Flammeovirga yaeyamensis: one gene and its partner. The protein of the gene in region 1 interacts with the protein of each later gene in a pairwise test. Links are inferred from orthologs where the notes say so. Each region holds a gene or a part of one and is shown on either strand. Other genes may lie near its edges.

Region 1 (7,394 bases):
AAGGAATTCCGTCGTCTACTTCAAGATCGTTTGAATGATGTACGTCAGAATCCACTTCCTTATAGACCTCAAGAATTAGAGATTCAATGGAAACAATTGAAGAGAGGTCATGGTGATGATTTTGATAACTCACCAGATACATCTATTTCTGCAACTACTGTAGAAGCTGTAGGTCATGCTTTGACAACTGTACCTGATGGATTTAAGCCTTTGAAGCAAATTGATAAATTGATTGCTGAAAGAAAAGAAATGTTCTTTGATAAAAAGGTATTCAACTGGGCAGCTGCAGAACTTATGGCTTATGGTTCGATCTTATTGGATAACAAGATCGTTCGTATTACAGGTCAAGATGTTCAAAGAGGTACTTTCTCTCACCGTCATGCTGTATTGAATGATGCAGAGACGAACGAGAAATATAGTTCTCTGGATAACATTGGTAAACTTCAAGCACCTTTCTATATCTACAACTCTTTACTTTCGGAGTATGGTGTTCTTGGTTTTGAGTACGGTTATGCAATGGCTAACCCAAGTGCTTTAACAATTTGGGAAGCACAGTTTGGTGATTTCTCAAATGGTGCTCAAACAATGATCGACCAATTCATTACTTCAGGAGAAAGTAAGTGGGGTAGATCAAATGGTTTAATAATGTTACTTCCTCACGGCTATGAAGGTCAAGGACCTGAGCACTCGAATGCTCGTCCGGAAAGATACCTTCAGTTAGCTGCTGAATACAATATTGTATTGGGTAATTTTACTACTCCAGCCAACTTCTTCCATGCGATTAGAAGACAGTTAACTTGGGACTTTAGAAAGCCATTAATTGTCATGACTCCTAAGTCAATGCTTCGTCACCCTAAGTGTATTTCTCCTGTTGAGGACTTCACAAAAGGAAAATTTGAAGAAGTTTATGATGATGCTTCAATAAAAGATCCTAAAAAAGTAGAGAAAGTGTTACTTTGCACCGGGAAAATCTATTATGACCTTCTTGAGAAGCAAGAAAAGGAAAATAGACAGGATGTTGCAATTGTTCGTGTAGAACAATTACACCCATTCCCAGAAAAGAAAGTTAACGATATTCTTAGTAAATATTCGAAGCATACCTCGTTGAAATGGGTTCAAGAAGAACCTGTGAACATGGGTTATTGGACGTATATTTTGAGAGCCTACAGAAACGAAGAGCAATTGATTAAGATGAGATTAGTATCTCGTAAACCAAGTGCATCTCCTGCAACTGGCTTCCCTAAAGTTCATAAGAGGGAGACAGACAGAATCGTTACTGCAGCTTTCGAATAAGAAAGAACCTATTTAATTATAAAATTGATCATGAACATTATCAAAGAAGTAGCATTTGATTCTCCGGAATACCTTAAAGCAGTTGAATTACGTGATGAGGTTTTAAGAAAACCTTTAGGGTTAGAATTTTCTAAAGAGGAATTATCTGAAGAGTTCGATAGCCATCATTTTGTGGCAATGAACGATGAAGATGAGGTGGTTGCTTGCTTAGTTTTAAAACCAATCTCTCCTCAGGAAGTTAAAATGCGTCAGGTAGCCGTAAAGGATACACAAAGAGGAAAGAATCTAGGTTCTTTGATGGTGCAATTCTCTGAAGTATTCGCTATGGATAATGGATATGAACTGTTGACAGTTCATGCTAGAGAAGTAGCAAAAGGATTCTATGAAAAATTAGAATATACTGTAGAAGGTGATCAATTTGAAGAAGTGGGAATACCTCACTTCAAGTTTATCAAAAAATTAGTCTAGAACTATCGTGATGGGGGATATTCCTCCATCACCCAAAATAATAAAACTATGAGCTTACAAATGACCGTTCCAGCTGTCGGTGAATCGATCACTGAAGTAACCGTTGCAAAATGGTTGGTAGAAGACGGCGACACTGTAGAACTAGATGATGTTCTATGTGAACTAGAATCAGACAAAGCAACTTTCGAATTAGTAGCAGAAGCAGATGGCGTCATCAAGATCGCTGATACTGCACAAGAAGATGCTGTTTTAGAGATTGGTGCATTACTTTGTACTATTGAGGAAGGTGAAGGTGCTCCAAAAGCTGCTGCAGCTGCAGAAGCGGCTCCTGCTTCAACAGATGCTCCAAAAGCAACTGGCGAAGTATTGGATATGGTAGTACCTACAGTGGGTGAGTCTATTTCAGAAGTAACTATTGCGACTTGGGCAAAAGAAGATGGCGATTTTGTAGAATTGGATGATCTTCTTTGTGAAATCGAGTCAGACAAAGCAACTTTTGAATTAACAGCTGAAGGACAAGGTATTCTAAGAGTTATTGCTCAAGAGGGTGATACATTAGAAATCGGTGCTCCAATTTGTAAGATTGAAATTATGGAAGGTACTGCTCCTTCTGAGGCTTCATCAGAAGCGGCTCCTGCAGCAGCAGCTCCAACAGCAGCTGTATCTGGAAACGATACCTATGCAACAGGTCATGCATCGCCAGCAGCAGCGAAAATTTTAGCAGAAAAAGGGATCGATCCTTCAACAGTTAAAGGAACTGGCGTTGATGGTCGTATCACTAAAGAGGATGCTGAGAAAGCACAAAAATCAGCTCCTGCTCCTAAGAAAGCAGCGGCATCGAAAGAAGCAGCTCCAGCAGCACCAACTGCTGCTCCAGGCGAAAGAGTTCAAAGAAGAGAGAAAATGACTGCTCTTCGTAAGACAGTTTCTCGTCGTTTAGTTTCTGTGAAGAACGAAACGGCAATGTTGACTACATTCAATGAAGTCGACATGAAACCTGTAATGGATCTTCGTAAGAAGTACAAGGAGATGTTTAAGGACAAGCACGAAATCGGATTAGGTTTTATGTCGTTCTTTACAAAAGCAGTAACTGTAGCACTTAAAGAGTGGCCTGCAGTAAATGCATACATTGATGGTAATGAGTTAGTATATAACGATTACTGTGATGTCTCGATTGCCGTATCAGCACCTAAAGGTCTTGTAGTTCCTGTCATTAGAAATGCAGAGTCTTTAAGTCTTGCAAATATTGAAAAAGAGGTAAGACGTTTAGCGTTAAAAGCTAGAGATAACAAATTGACAATTCCAGAAATGGAAGGAGGTACATTTACTATTACAAATGGTGGTGTATTTGGTTCGATGTTATCAACGCCAATCATCAACGCTCCTCAATCAGCTATTTTGGGTATGCACAACATTGTGGAACGTCCAGTAGCAATCAACGGAGAAGTTCACATTCGTCCAATCATGTATGTGGCATTATCATATGATCACAGAATTATTGATGGTCGTGAGTCTGTTAGCTTCTTGAAGAGAGTCAAAGAGTTATTAGAAGATCCAATTAGACTATTATTGGATGTTTAATCAATAGACATTTTATCAAAAGGACTACACATTGTTGTAGTCCTCTCTTAAATTTTACACAACAAACATTTGAATCTTCTTAGCTTACTATTAAGATTCTTAAAAATACCTTTTATAGGAAAGTTATGACATACGACTTAACAGTTATCGGTTCCGGTCCTGGCGGTTATATTGCTGCAATTAGAGCAGCCCAATTAGGAATGAAAGTAGCGTTAATTGAAAAATACAATACTTTAGGAGGAACATGTTTAAATGTTGGATGTATTCCATCAAAAGCGCTTTTAGATTCGTCTGAATTGTATCATCAAGCTGTTCACCGTTTTGCTGATCATGGTCTTGAAGTAGAGACACCAAAGATTGATTTTGGTAAAATGATCGCTCGAAAAGGTGAGGTAGTAAAGCAAACTACAGATGGTATCGGCTTTTTGATGAAAAAAAATAAAATTGAGGTTTACCAAGGTTTCGGTTCTTTTGTTGATAAGAACACAATCAAAATCGATGGTGAAGAATCAAAAGTAATCAACTCAAAAAAGACAATTATTGCTACAGGTTCTAAGCCAGTGATGTTACCATTTATCGAATTCGATAAGAAGAGAGTGATTACTTCTACAGAAGCTTTAGAGCTAAAAGAAATTCCTAAGCACCTTATCGTGATCGGTGGTGGTGTAATTGGTCTTGAATTAGGTTCTGTATATGCTCGTTTAGGCGCTGAAGTAACAGTAGTTGAATACGCAGATTCTCTTATCCCAACTATGGATGTAGCCATGGGTAAAGAAATGCAAAGAGTATTAAAGAAAGAAGGATTCAAATTTAACTTAAAAACTAAAGTTGAATCTGTAAAAGTGGAAGGTGAAGAAGTAGTTGTGAAAGCTACGGATAAGAAAGGCAAAGAAGTAGAAATTAAAGGTGATTATTGCTTAGTTTCTATTGGTCGTCGTCCTTACACTGATAAATTAAACTTTGAAGAAATCGGTGGTAAACTTGATGCGAAAGGTAGAATTGAAGTAAATGAAAACCTTGAGACTGCTGTAGAAGGAATCTATGCAATCGGTGATGTGATCAAAGGAGCAATGTTGGCTCACAAAGCTGAAGAAGAAGGTGTATTCGTAGCAGAACACATCAATGGTCAAAAACCACATATCAATTATAAATTGATTCCAGGTGTTGTATACACATGGCCTGAGGTAGCTTCTGTAGGTTATACAGAGCAAGAATTGAAAGAATCAAAGAGAGCTTATAAAGCGGGTTCATTCCCATTCAGAGCATCAGGTAGAGCAAGAGCATCTATGGATATCGATGGATTGGTAAAAGTACTTGCTGATAAGGAAACGGACGAAATCTTAGGTATGCACATCATCGGACCACGTGCTGCAGATATGATTTCTGAAGGGGTTGTTGCAATGGAATACAGAGCGTCTGCAGAAGATATTTCTAGAATGTCTCATGCTCACCCTACTTATTCTGAGGCTATCAAGGAAGCTTGTTTAGCAGCTACAGGAGATAGAGCATTAAATATGTAATTATCAAACGAAGAATATATCTGATCTATTCAGACAAAAGGTCGCCATTTGGCGGCCTTTTTTTATGTCTCACTTTTTCTCGTTCATAGAATTTCATTCAATGTCATAAACATAAATTGAATGAAAGAATATTAAAATATCTAATTCAGGTTGTTTGAGTAGCCAATAAATATACTTTTGATAGAATAGAATGTTGAATATGACCTATATTAATTCAAAAAGGTTAAATAAAATCAGTGTTATTTTCTTTTTGGTCAAAAACAATTTTTTGATGTGAAGGAAATGACAAAATAGATAAAAGAGGAAATTTTTAAATGTTAAAAGCTAAAAACAACCTTACTATCTCACTAAATGTAATCATTAATTCAACACTCTGTCAGGTGTTTTATAACACTCCAAATTTACTTAATTACAATTAACTACTTGATCGAAAATGAGAAGAGTAACTACAACGATCTTACTAAGTTTATTATCGTTTTGTGTTTTAGCAAATGGTATTAACGACAATGAAACGAAAAAAGAAAAGAAAAAGGATGAGGAAGTGAAGCAGGGGCAATTGTACATGGCACCATTGCCTGTATTAGCATCAAACCCAGCTTTTGGATTTATTTATGGATTTGCTGCATCAGGTGGTATGTTCTTGGGAGATCCTAGTACTACGAAAATGTCAAGTGCTTTAGTTACGGCGACATATTCTACTAAAAAACAATTGATGTTCACCATTAAATCAAATGCTTATTCAGCAAATAATGAGTGGTTCTTCCAAGGTGACTGGAGATTATTTTATTCTTCACAGCCTACATATGGTTTAGGTACAGGTCCTCAATCAGATATCTTAGTAACTGAAGATGGAGGTTTCAAATTAGGTGATTATAAAGATGGTGTTCATGAAGGAGAACTAATGGAATTTGATCTTGTAAGATTCCATCAAACAGCCTTAAAGCAAATTAAACCAAATGTATATTTAGGTTTAGGATACCACTTGGATATGTATTCTAATATTAATGATCAATTACTTGATTTGGAAAGCGATCCTCAAGTAATCACAAACCATTATGCTTATAGCCAAATTCATGGTTTTGATCACGAAGGTTATACAACATCAGGTGTGTCATTAAACGCGGTTTATGATAGTAGAGATAATGTAGCAAACCCTTACACAGGTCGTTTCCTTAATGCACAGTTTAGATATATGCCTACTTGGTTAGGTAGTGATCAGACGGCTTCAACATTATGGTTGGAATATAGAGACTACTTCAGTCTTTCTAAAAAGAACCCAAGAAATGTATTGGCAATTTGGACGTATGGTAACTTCCATACATCAGGTAACTTACCCTATATGGCATTGCCATCTTTAGGATGGGATCAAATGGGACGTTCCGGTAGAGCATTCCCTCAAGGTCGTTTTAGAGGTAATGATATTTTCTATTCTGAGATCGAATGGAGAATTCCAGTGCCAATCATTCAAAGAAATAAAGATTTGTTAGGAGCAGTAGTTTTTGCTAACTGTACAACAGTATCGTCACACGATTTGAACGTACAATTATTTGATCATTTAAAAGCAGCAGTCGGTGTGGGTGCTAGAGTAATGATTAATAAGAGATCAAGAACCAACTTAGCATTAGATTATGGTTGGGGTTCAGATGGTGCAGGAGCGTTTTACTTGAGCTTAAACGAATACTTCTAACCAAGAGAATACTTAAGCAAAGATGTTAGATTTCTAAAAACGATAAACCCCGATAGTTTTACTACCGGGGTTTTGTTCTTATAGACTTTTGATCTCTTTTAATGTTACAATAACAGGTTCATTGCCAAATCTATTTTCATCTTCTCTTTTCTTGAAACCGTTAAACCAAATCCATTTATTATCCTTTTTAAATATGCCAGCAATTGACTTATAAGGCTGATCTGATTCATGTATTACGGCATGTCCTATTAATGGATCAGGTAGTAGTTTTTCATCTACTTTAACAATACCAATTTGAATTTTTGCCTCAATTTTTTCGGAAAATAAATTAAACAATAAAACTTCAATGCCATCAAATTTATACAGACCATTCAAAGTGATTTCATTGATGTCTTTCATATATATCTTTTCAATTTTTAAAGGTGTATCTTCTTTAAAAAAATAATCTGCTGAAAAACTTACAATAGCATCAGCTAATTGAGGATTACTTACAAATAGATTCTCATTTTTTATAAATTCATTTGTATTAACATCATTATAATATTGATCATAATCTTTAAAATCAGTACTCTCAAATAATTGTGTAATTAACTTTTTCTTATCCTCAAAGAGCAAATTATCATTTTCAGTTTCTATATTATACTCTTGTAATTTTTCAGTATACCATTTGCTATCATATAATTTTATTACCTTCTCGAAACCTTTATAGATTTCATCAGAAGAACCATCTAGAATTCGTCTAAGCCAGAAACCACTTGCTACTTGTGGACTATAATAAGTGTTTGATCGTTTTTCTGGTCCTAATGGATGTTCATATCCTTTGATATTAGAATAATACTCTTGTA
Region 2 (7,545 bases), 610 kb from region 1 along the record:
ACTTCAAAAGACCTGCTCTTCTTAATAGTGCATCTACCTTTGGTTCTTGTCCTCTGAAGCGTTTATACAACTCCATAGGATCTTCTATTCCTCCTCTAGATAACACATTTTCTTTGAAACTGTTTGCCGTTTCTTTATCAAATATTCCTTTTTGTTTGAATAATTCGAAAGCATCTGCATCTAAAACCTCAGCCCATTTGTAAGAATAGTATCCTGCCGCATATCCTCCTTGGAAGATGTGAGAAAAGGCCACTGACATATTTGTTCCTTCTACTTTTCCTAATTGATCAATTGAAGTTGGCTTCATTGCTTCCTTTTCAAAAGTAGAAACATCCTCTACTTTCCCATCTGCCAATTGATGATATTTCATATCGAGCAATCCAAAACTCACCTGACGTAGTGTTTGATACCCTTCTAAGAAAGTGGATGAAGCTTTTATTTTATCGATAAATTCTTGAGGGATAGCCTCTCCTGTTTCATAATGCTTAGCAAAAAGATCTAATGTTTCTCTTTCGTAGCACCAGTTTTCCAATACCTGAGAGGGTAATTCTACAAAGTCCCAATATACTGATGTACCCGTTAGACTTTCGTATTTACCTTCGGCCAACATTCCGTGTAATGCATGTCCAAATTCATGGAAAAGCGTAGTCACCTCATTGAAAGTCAACAAAGAAGGCTTCGTTTCAGTTGGTTTAGTGAAATTACAAACAATAGACACATGAGGTCTTTTTTCTGTATCACCAGTAATGCTTTGTCCTCTAAAAGAAGTCATCCATGCACCACCTCTTTTACCCACTCTTGGGAAGAAATCCGCATAGAAAATGGATATATGTCTTCCATTATTATCAGTAACCTCATACGTCATTACATCCTCATGGTATTTATCAATATCATTTCTAGGCGTAAAGTTTAGATCATATAATCTATTGGCTACCTCAAATACACCATTTAGTACATTTTCTAGTTTGAAATAAGGCTTTAGCGCTTCATCATCGATCGCAAATTTTTCCTTCTTCAGTTTTTCTGACCAAAATGCCCAATCCCAACGATTGACAGTAGTTGCTCCGTTTGCTTTAGCATAAGCAATTACATCTTCAACTTCCGCTTCCGCTGCTGGTCTAGCTTTTTCCTGAAGGTCGTTTAAGAATTCTACGACTGCATTAGGTGAAGTCGCCATTCTTTTCTCTAAAATGTAATCGGCATAATTATCAAAGCCTAATAATTTTGCTTTCTTGTTTCTAAATGACACCAATTGTTTTACAATCTCTTGGTTGTCGTTATCGTGACCATCGAAACATCTGCTACCGAAGGCAAAGAACAATTCCTTTCTTAACGCTTCGTTCTCAGCATATGTCATAAATGGAATATATGACGGATATTGAAGTGTAAATACCCACTTGCCTTCCATTCCTTTTTCTTTAGCTGACATCGCTGCTGCTTCTTTTACGGCATCAGGAAGTCCGGCTAATTCTTCTTCTTTTTCAACGATCATCGCATAAGCATTTGTGGCTGCCAATACATTCTCGCCGAATGTAAGCGATAACTTAGAAAGTTCAAGATCAACTTCTCTTAATTGACCTTTTAGCTCTTCGTTTAATTCTGCTCCATTGAGTGCAAAGTCACTGTAAGTCTTCTCTAACAGTTTCGCATCTTCAATATCAAGACCCAAGGTATCTTTTTGATTATAAATTGATTTTACTTTTTCAAAAATCCCTTGGTTTAGTAATATATCGTTTCTAAGTCCACTTAATTTAGGTGATACTTCTTGCGCTATTTTTTGAATTTCATCATTCGTTTCTGCTGAATTCAAATTAAAAAATATGCTGCTTATCTGCCCCAATAAATCAGAACAATGCTCTAAATCTACTATAACACTTTTAAATGTAGGTTCTTCAGAAGACGTTTCAATCTTCTTGATATTTTCCTTGGCTAATGAGATTGCATGATCAAATGCAGGGATAAAATGTTCTTCTTTGATTAATGAAAACGGTGCTGTTCCATCAACAGTTTTAAAAGGTGCTAATAAAGGATTTTGCATCTTTGGTATATATATTATTTGCTTATAAACACGTATAGCCTTCCACACAAGGCGAAAGGCTATACAATATCGTAATCTTAATCTTATTTTCTAATTCATTCGAATATTCTTTGCAGCATTTGCGAAAACTTTATATTTCCCTCCCATTTCTGTGAGTACATGTTTCCACAAATCGTCTACAGGATAATCTAAAATCTCAGAAAGTCTCATGTTAGAAACCATCCAACTGTCCTCTTTCAATTCAGAACGAAGTTGAAACTCATCCCAACCTGCATATCCCATAAAGAATCTACAGTTATTGTTGTTCAAAAGTCCTTTATTGTTCAGTACTTGAATCTCGTTGTAATTACCTCCCCAATACAAACCATCTTTTAAAGGAATGGCATTGGTGACATCTTTAAATTTATGAATATAATGTAATGTATCCTGTTCTACAGGTCCTCCTACATAAATAGGTGAATCTATGGACAAACGGTTTTCCACTTCTTCGATAGTCACTAAAGATGGCTTGTTTAAAATCAGGCCGAATGAACCCGTATTTTCATTATGTTCACACATGATGATTACCGATCGTGAAAAATTACGATCTTTCATAAAGGGCTCTGATATTAACAAGTCACCACTTTCTATAGGGCGGGTTCCAAAGTTGATAGTAAAATCCATAGCAGAAGGGAATTAAATACATTTTCAATGCATGTTCAAGTTATTTGAATTGATATGATGCTAATTACTTGATAGATCATGCTCAAAATTACTGGTTGTATATCACTATAAATTACCAATTGATACTTTTGTTTACAAAAATCTAAAAAGTCTTAAAATTTCATGATTTTAATTTCTAAAATTCATTCAGAAATGCAAAAAGAAACAGTAGTAATTTCTAAATTTTACAGACAATTCTTAGAATATTACAATAATTAAGCATTTTCATTGGTTTGTGGGCTTTATTTAAAAAAACACATCAAATTTATTGAAGCAACTACTTACTATCCTCTTTATAGAAATTATGTTTTCCGATCTATTTACATCATTTACTTCTTCCTTCCCGGAGAGGAATATCATTCCTCCCTTAAGAGGACGGATTGTTCACCCTTAAGAGGAATAGAGCTCCTCCCTTAAGAGGAAACATTGTCCTCCCTTATCTAATTGATAAACAACACTACAACTGAGTTTTTACCATCTATCCTTCTTTACATCAGCTTGCGTTATGCGTAAAAATTTATCGACAATAATTCAAAATGTATAAAAAAGTAACAAAATTGATTGTAAATTAGCAGATCAATTGCAGGATAGATTTATATAATGGATTATTTAGAAGGATTAAACCCACCTCAGCGTGAAGCTGTAGTGACTATGGATGGCCCAATGATGATCATTGCCGGTGCAGGATCAGGAAAAACAAGGGTATTAACCTATAAAATTGCTCACTTGATTGCCAACGGAGTAGAACCGTTCAATATTCTTTCTCTAACCTTTACCAATAAGGCATCAAGAGAAATGAAGGAACGTATTGTCGATGCTGTAGGCGATGATGCTAAGAATTTATGGATGGGTACTTTCCACTCCGTGTTTGCTAGAATTCTTCGTTTTGAAGCGGAGAAAATCGGTTATCAATCCAACTTTACTATTTATGATTCTGAAGATGCTAAATCAGTGATCAAAGGAGTAGTAAAAGATTTCCGTCTAGACGATAAATTATATAAACCAAGTGTAGTTTTATCTAGAATCTCCTCGGCAAAAAACAATTTGATATCTTGGAGAGCTTACGAACAAAATAACGACTTACGTTTAGAAGACGAAGCTTCTGGAAGAGCTAAAATTGCGGAGATTTATAAAGAATATGCTATTCGTTGTTTCAGAGCAAATGCGATGGATTTCGACGACCTCCTTTTTAATACATCCGTTTTATTCCAACAACATTTAGATGTCTTAAACAAATATCAAAGTAAATTTAAATATGTGCTTATTGATGAGTTTCAAGACACCAACGTCACCCAATATTTTATCACCAGAAAATTGGCGGCAAGAAACCGTAACATCTGTGTGGTAGGCGATGACGCACAATCTATCTATGCATTTAGAGGGGCAAACATCCAAAACATCCTCAACTTTAAGACCGATTACCCGGAATTAAAGGTGATCAAATTGGAGCAGAATTACCGTTCTACACAAACCATTGTAGAAGCAGCCAACTCTGTTATTGCACACAATAAGAATCAATTAGAAAAAAATACATTTACTCAAAATGCTATTGGCGAACGTATCGAAGTATTCCGTACGCCAACAGATTTAGAGGAAGCACGTGGAGTGGCACAAAGTATACAGCAAGCGATGATTAAGGATCATATTCCTGCTTCTGATATCGCCATTCTTTATCGAACGAACTCTCAGTCAAGAGCTCTAGAGGAAGCTTTGGTAAAGTTATCTATTAAAGCTCAAATCTTTGGTGGACTTTCTTTCTATCAGAGAAAGGAAATTAAGGATATGATCGCTTACTTGAAGTTTGTGACCAACCCAAAAGACGAAGAAGCTTTTAAAAGGATCATCAACTACCCTAAAAGAGGAATTGGACCGACAACGGTAAACAACCTTTTTGTAAAAGCGGCAGAGAACAAAATGGGCATTTGGGATATCGTTGCCAATGTCAGAAAGTTCTTTGGAGGTCGTGTGGCGACACAAGTGGAGAACTTTGCCAATATGATTAAGGTCTTCCAAATGCAATCAGAACAAAAGAATGCTTTCGAGACCGCATCATTTATTGCCAAAAACTCTGGTATTCTAAGAGAGTTATACGACGACAAAACGCCTGAAGGTAAAAACCGATACGACAACTTACAGGAACTTCTAAACGGTATACAAGGATTTACTGATGATCCCGAAAAAGAAGATAAGAGTCTAACAACTTATTTAGAAGAAATCTCTTTGATCACCACTCAAGATAAAGAAGATGTTTCAGATGCCATCACCTTAATGACCATCCACATGTCGAAAGGTTTGGAGTTTGATTACGTCTACCTTGTTGGTATGGAAGAGAATCTTTTCCCTTCTCAAATGATGTTGGAGACAAGAGAAGACCTGGAAGAAGAAAGACGTTTATTCTATGTGGCAATTACTCGTGCCAAGCAGCGTCTGTACATGTCTTATGCCTTGCAACGTTACCGTTTTGGTAAAACCATTATGTGTGACCCAAGTAGATTTATAGACGAAATTGCTCCTCAATACATTAGTATGAGAAGAAGCAGTATTTCGGAAGACTTAGGTCCTGGTAGCACACCTGGCTTTTCTAACTTTAGATCTTTAAGACAACAACCTTCCAACTTTATCAGAAAGGCGGTGAAGCCAAAGGATGATCGTCCTTTCCACCCATCAAATACTGATAATCTTACTATTGGACAAACAGTAAGACATACAAAGTTTGGCGATGGTAAAGTAGAAAAAATCTCGGATGAAGGTTTAGACAGAAGAGCGATCATCAATTTCGAAGAGGTGGGTAAAAAGACCTTAATCCTTACTTTCGCTAAGTTGATGATCCTAGAAGATGAATAATCATTTATTTCATATAGTATATTACTTGATTTAAATAATTGTATATTTATGTCAAGACAAGGTCCCACACTTTGATGTGGGATTTTTGTACTATAAAACTACCGAACGTAAATACATGAAAGCCTTTATATATATATTCCTCTTACAAGGAATCACTTTTTCCCTTTTTGGTCAAGACATCAAACCCCCTCCCTATTTTTTAGAATTTATAGAGGAAAACCCTACTAAGTTTCACCTTACTTATAACGATAATTCAGGTAAAGTAATAAAATGGCGTGATAACGAACTGTCTACTGTTGGAGGATTAGTCTATTGGCTTTATGTTCTTGAATATACAAGACAGGTAAGCAATGGTACTGTAAAACCAAATGAAAGAGTTCCTTTGTCTGAAATTCAAAAATTCGATGCTAGCTCGAATAAAATGAAATTCTTTCATGACTATCTGCATTACAAAAATAAATTACTTAGAGAAAAGGTTAGGCTAAGTGAAATAGCCAGTGGTTTAATTCATTTCACCACAGATGCCAATGGAGATTATTTGATGAGTCGCCTAGGTATGGATTCGGTGCAAAGAGCCGTTGGTACCTTCCATATGCACAATACCACTACTCTATTTCCTATATCAAGTGCTATGATTCATGTTCACAATCCTTTCCAAGAAGATGAAAAGGAATTTATCCATAGAATCAAGAACGAAAACTTGGGTGAATTTAGAGAGCAAGTATATCAACTCTATGATAGTTTAAATAATGATTCGCTTGGCGTCCTCAAGGACTCGTTTGTTTTTGATTCTGAAAAACACAAGACTTATGCAGCTTTATTAACCGGTCACATGCCTATGGGTATTGTATCCGATTTTAATATCTTGATACAAAATATCAATAACCGTTCGAACGAAGTTTTCTGGAAAGAGAAAATGAAAGAAGAATGGATAAAAGTAGTGGAAAAACCATTAATGGAAGATCCGACAATGGCAAAGCATTATAAACATTGCGGTAGATTGGTATACTCTACGGTAAACTCAGTATCTATTTCATTGTACGGTACTTTTAAAAATGGTAGAACAGCACAACTCACTGCTACATTTGAAGATTTAACTGAAACAGAACATATAGACTTGGCTTTATCAATAAACGACTTTGGTTTCTCTATGATTGAAAATAGAGAATATCTACAGAAAGTAATTGATAAAATCAGCCTTATTCGTCTAAAGAAATAATATGATCTACGACAACATTATTGTAGGTGGCGGTCCTATTGGATTAGCCTGTGGTATTGAAGCAGAAAAAAAAGGATTGTCCTACCTTATTTTAGAAAAGGGGTGTTTGGTCAACTCCTTGTATCACTACCCTGTGAATATGACTTTTTTCTCGACATCCGAAAAATTAGAAATTGGTAATGCTCCTTTCGTTTCCCATAATCACAGACCGGTAAGAAGAGAAGCCCTAGAGTACTACAGAAGAGTACAAACCACTTGGGATCTCAATATTCACCTTTTTGAAAAAGTATTGAATGTTGATAAGTCATTTAACGAAGAAGAGGTCTATAAAATAAAAACATCAAAAGGCGAATATCTAGCGAAAACGGTCACAATCGCTACCGGATTTTATGATATCCCTAACTTAATGCATGTTCCAGGCGAAGATCTACCTAAAGTAAAACATTATTACGACGATCCTCACCTCTACTCTTTTACAGATGTTGCGGTTATTGGTGGTGCGAATTCGGCCATTGATGCAGCCCTTGAAACGTATCGAAAGGGAGCAAATGTTACTTTAATAATAAGGGAAGAGGAAATTAACGATAGAGTAAAATATTGGGTAAAACCAGATATTGAGAACAGAATCAAAGAAGGGAGTATTAAAGTATTCTTCCAACATGAGGTAAAAGAGGTTACTCCTACTGAGATTATTATAGAAGATATGAACTCAAAGGAATTGACTCGTCTATCGAATGACTTT

Evidence for each region.
Region 2: the proteins of lpdA (region 1) and KMW28_RS06630 interact in binary tests that used the Escherichia coli proteins (3 or more experiments, as listed by UniProt). The link is inferred for Flammeovirga yaeyamensis from one-to-one orthologs.

The regions. Positions count from the first base shown.
Region 1 is NZ_CP076132.1:2,313,429-2,320,822, forward strand. The notes cover bases 2,841-5,664. They hold lpdA (dihydrolipoyl dehydrogenase), read left to right. Parts: upstream 2,841-3,467; coding sequence 3,468-4,862; downstream 4,863-5,664. Other genes in these bases: odhB (2-oxoglutarate dehydrogenase complex dihydrolipoyllysine-residue succinyltransferase), read left to right, coding at 2,841-3,342; KMW28_RS09000 (BamA/TamA family outer membrane protein), read left to right, coding at 5,296-5,664. Also shown: KMW28_RS08980 (2-oxoglutarate dehydrogenase E1 component), read left to right, coding at 1-1,293; KMW28_RS08985 (GNAT family N-acetyltransferase), read left to right, coding at 1,324-1,761; more of odhB, read left to right, coding at 1,810-2,840; more of KMW28_RS09000, read left to right, coding at 5,665-6,549; KMW28_RS09005 (hypothetical protein), read right to left, coding at 6,628-7,394. UniProt on the Escherichia coli protein: Lipoamide dehydrogenase is a component of the glycine cleavage system as well as of the alpha-ketoacid dehydrogenase complexes.
Region 2 is NZ_CP076132.1:1,709,526-1,717,070, reverse strand. Bases 2,988-5,962 are described here. They hold KMW28_RS06630 (ATP-dependent helicase), read left to right. Parts: upstream 2,988-3,340; coding sequence 3,341-5,584; downstream 5,585-5,962. Other genes in these bases: KMW28_RS06625 (hypothetical protein), read left to right, coding at 5,700-5,962. In the rest of the region: KMW28_RS06640 (M3 family metallopeptidase), read right to left, coding at 1-2,038; KMW28_RS06635 (YqgE/AlgH family protein), read right to left, coding at 2,129-2,632; more of KMW28_RS06625, read left to right, coding at 5,963-6,803; KMW28_RS06620 (YpdA family putative bacillithiol disulfide reductase), read left to right, coding at 6,805-7,545. UniProt on the Escherichia coli protein: A helicase with DNA-dependent ATPase activity. Unwinds DNA duplexes with 3'-5' polarity. Translocates on single-stranded DNA with 3'-5' polarity. Initiates unwinding more efficiently from a nicked substrate than double-stranded DNA.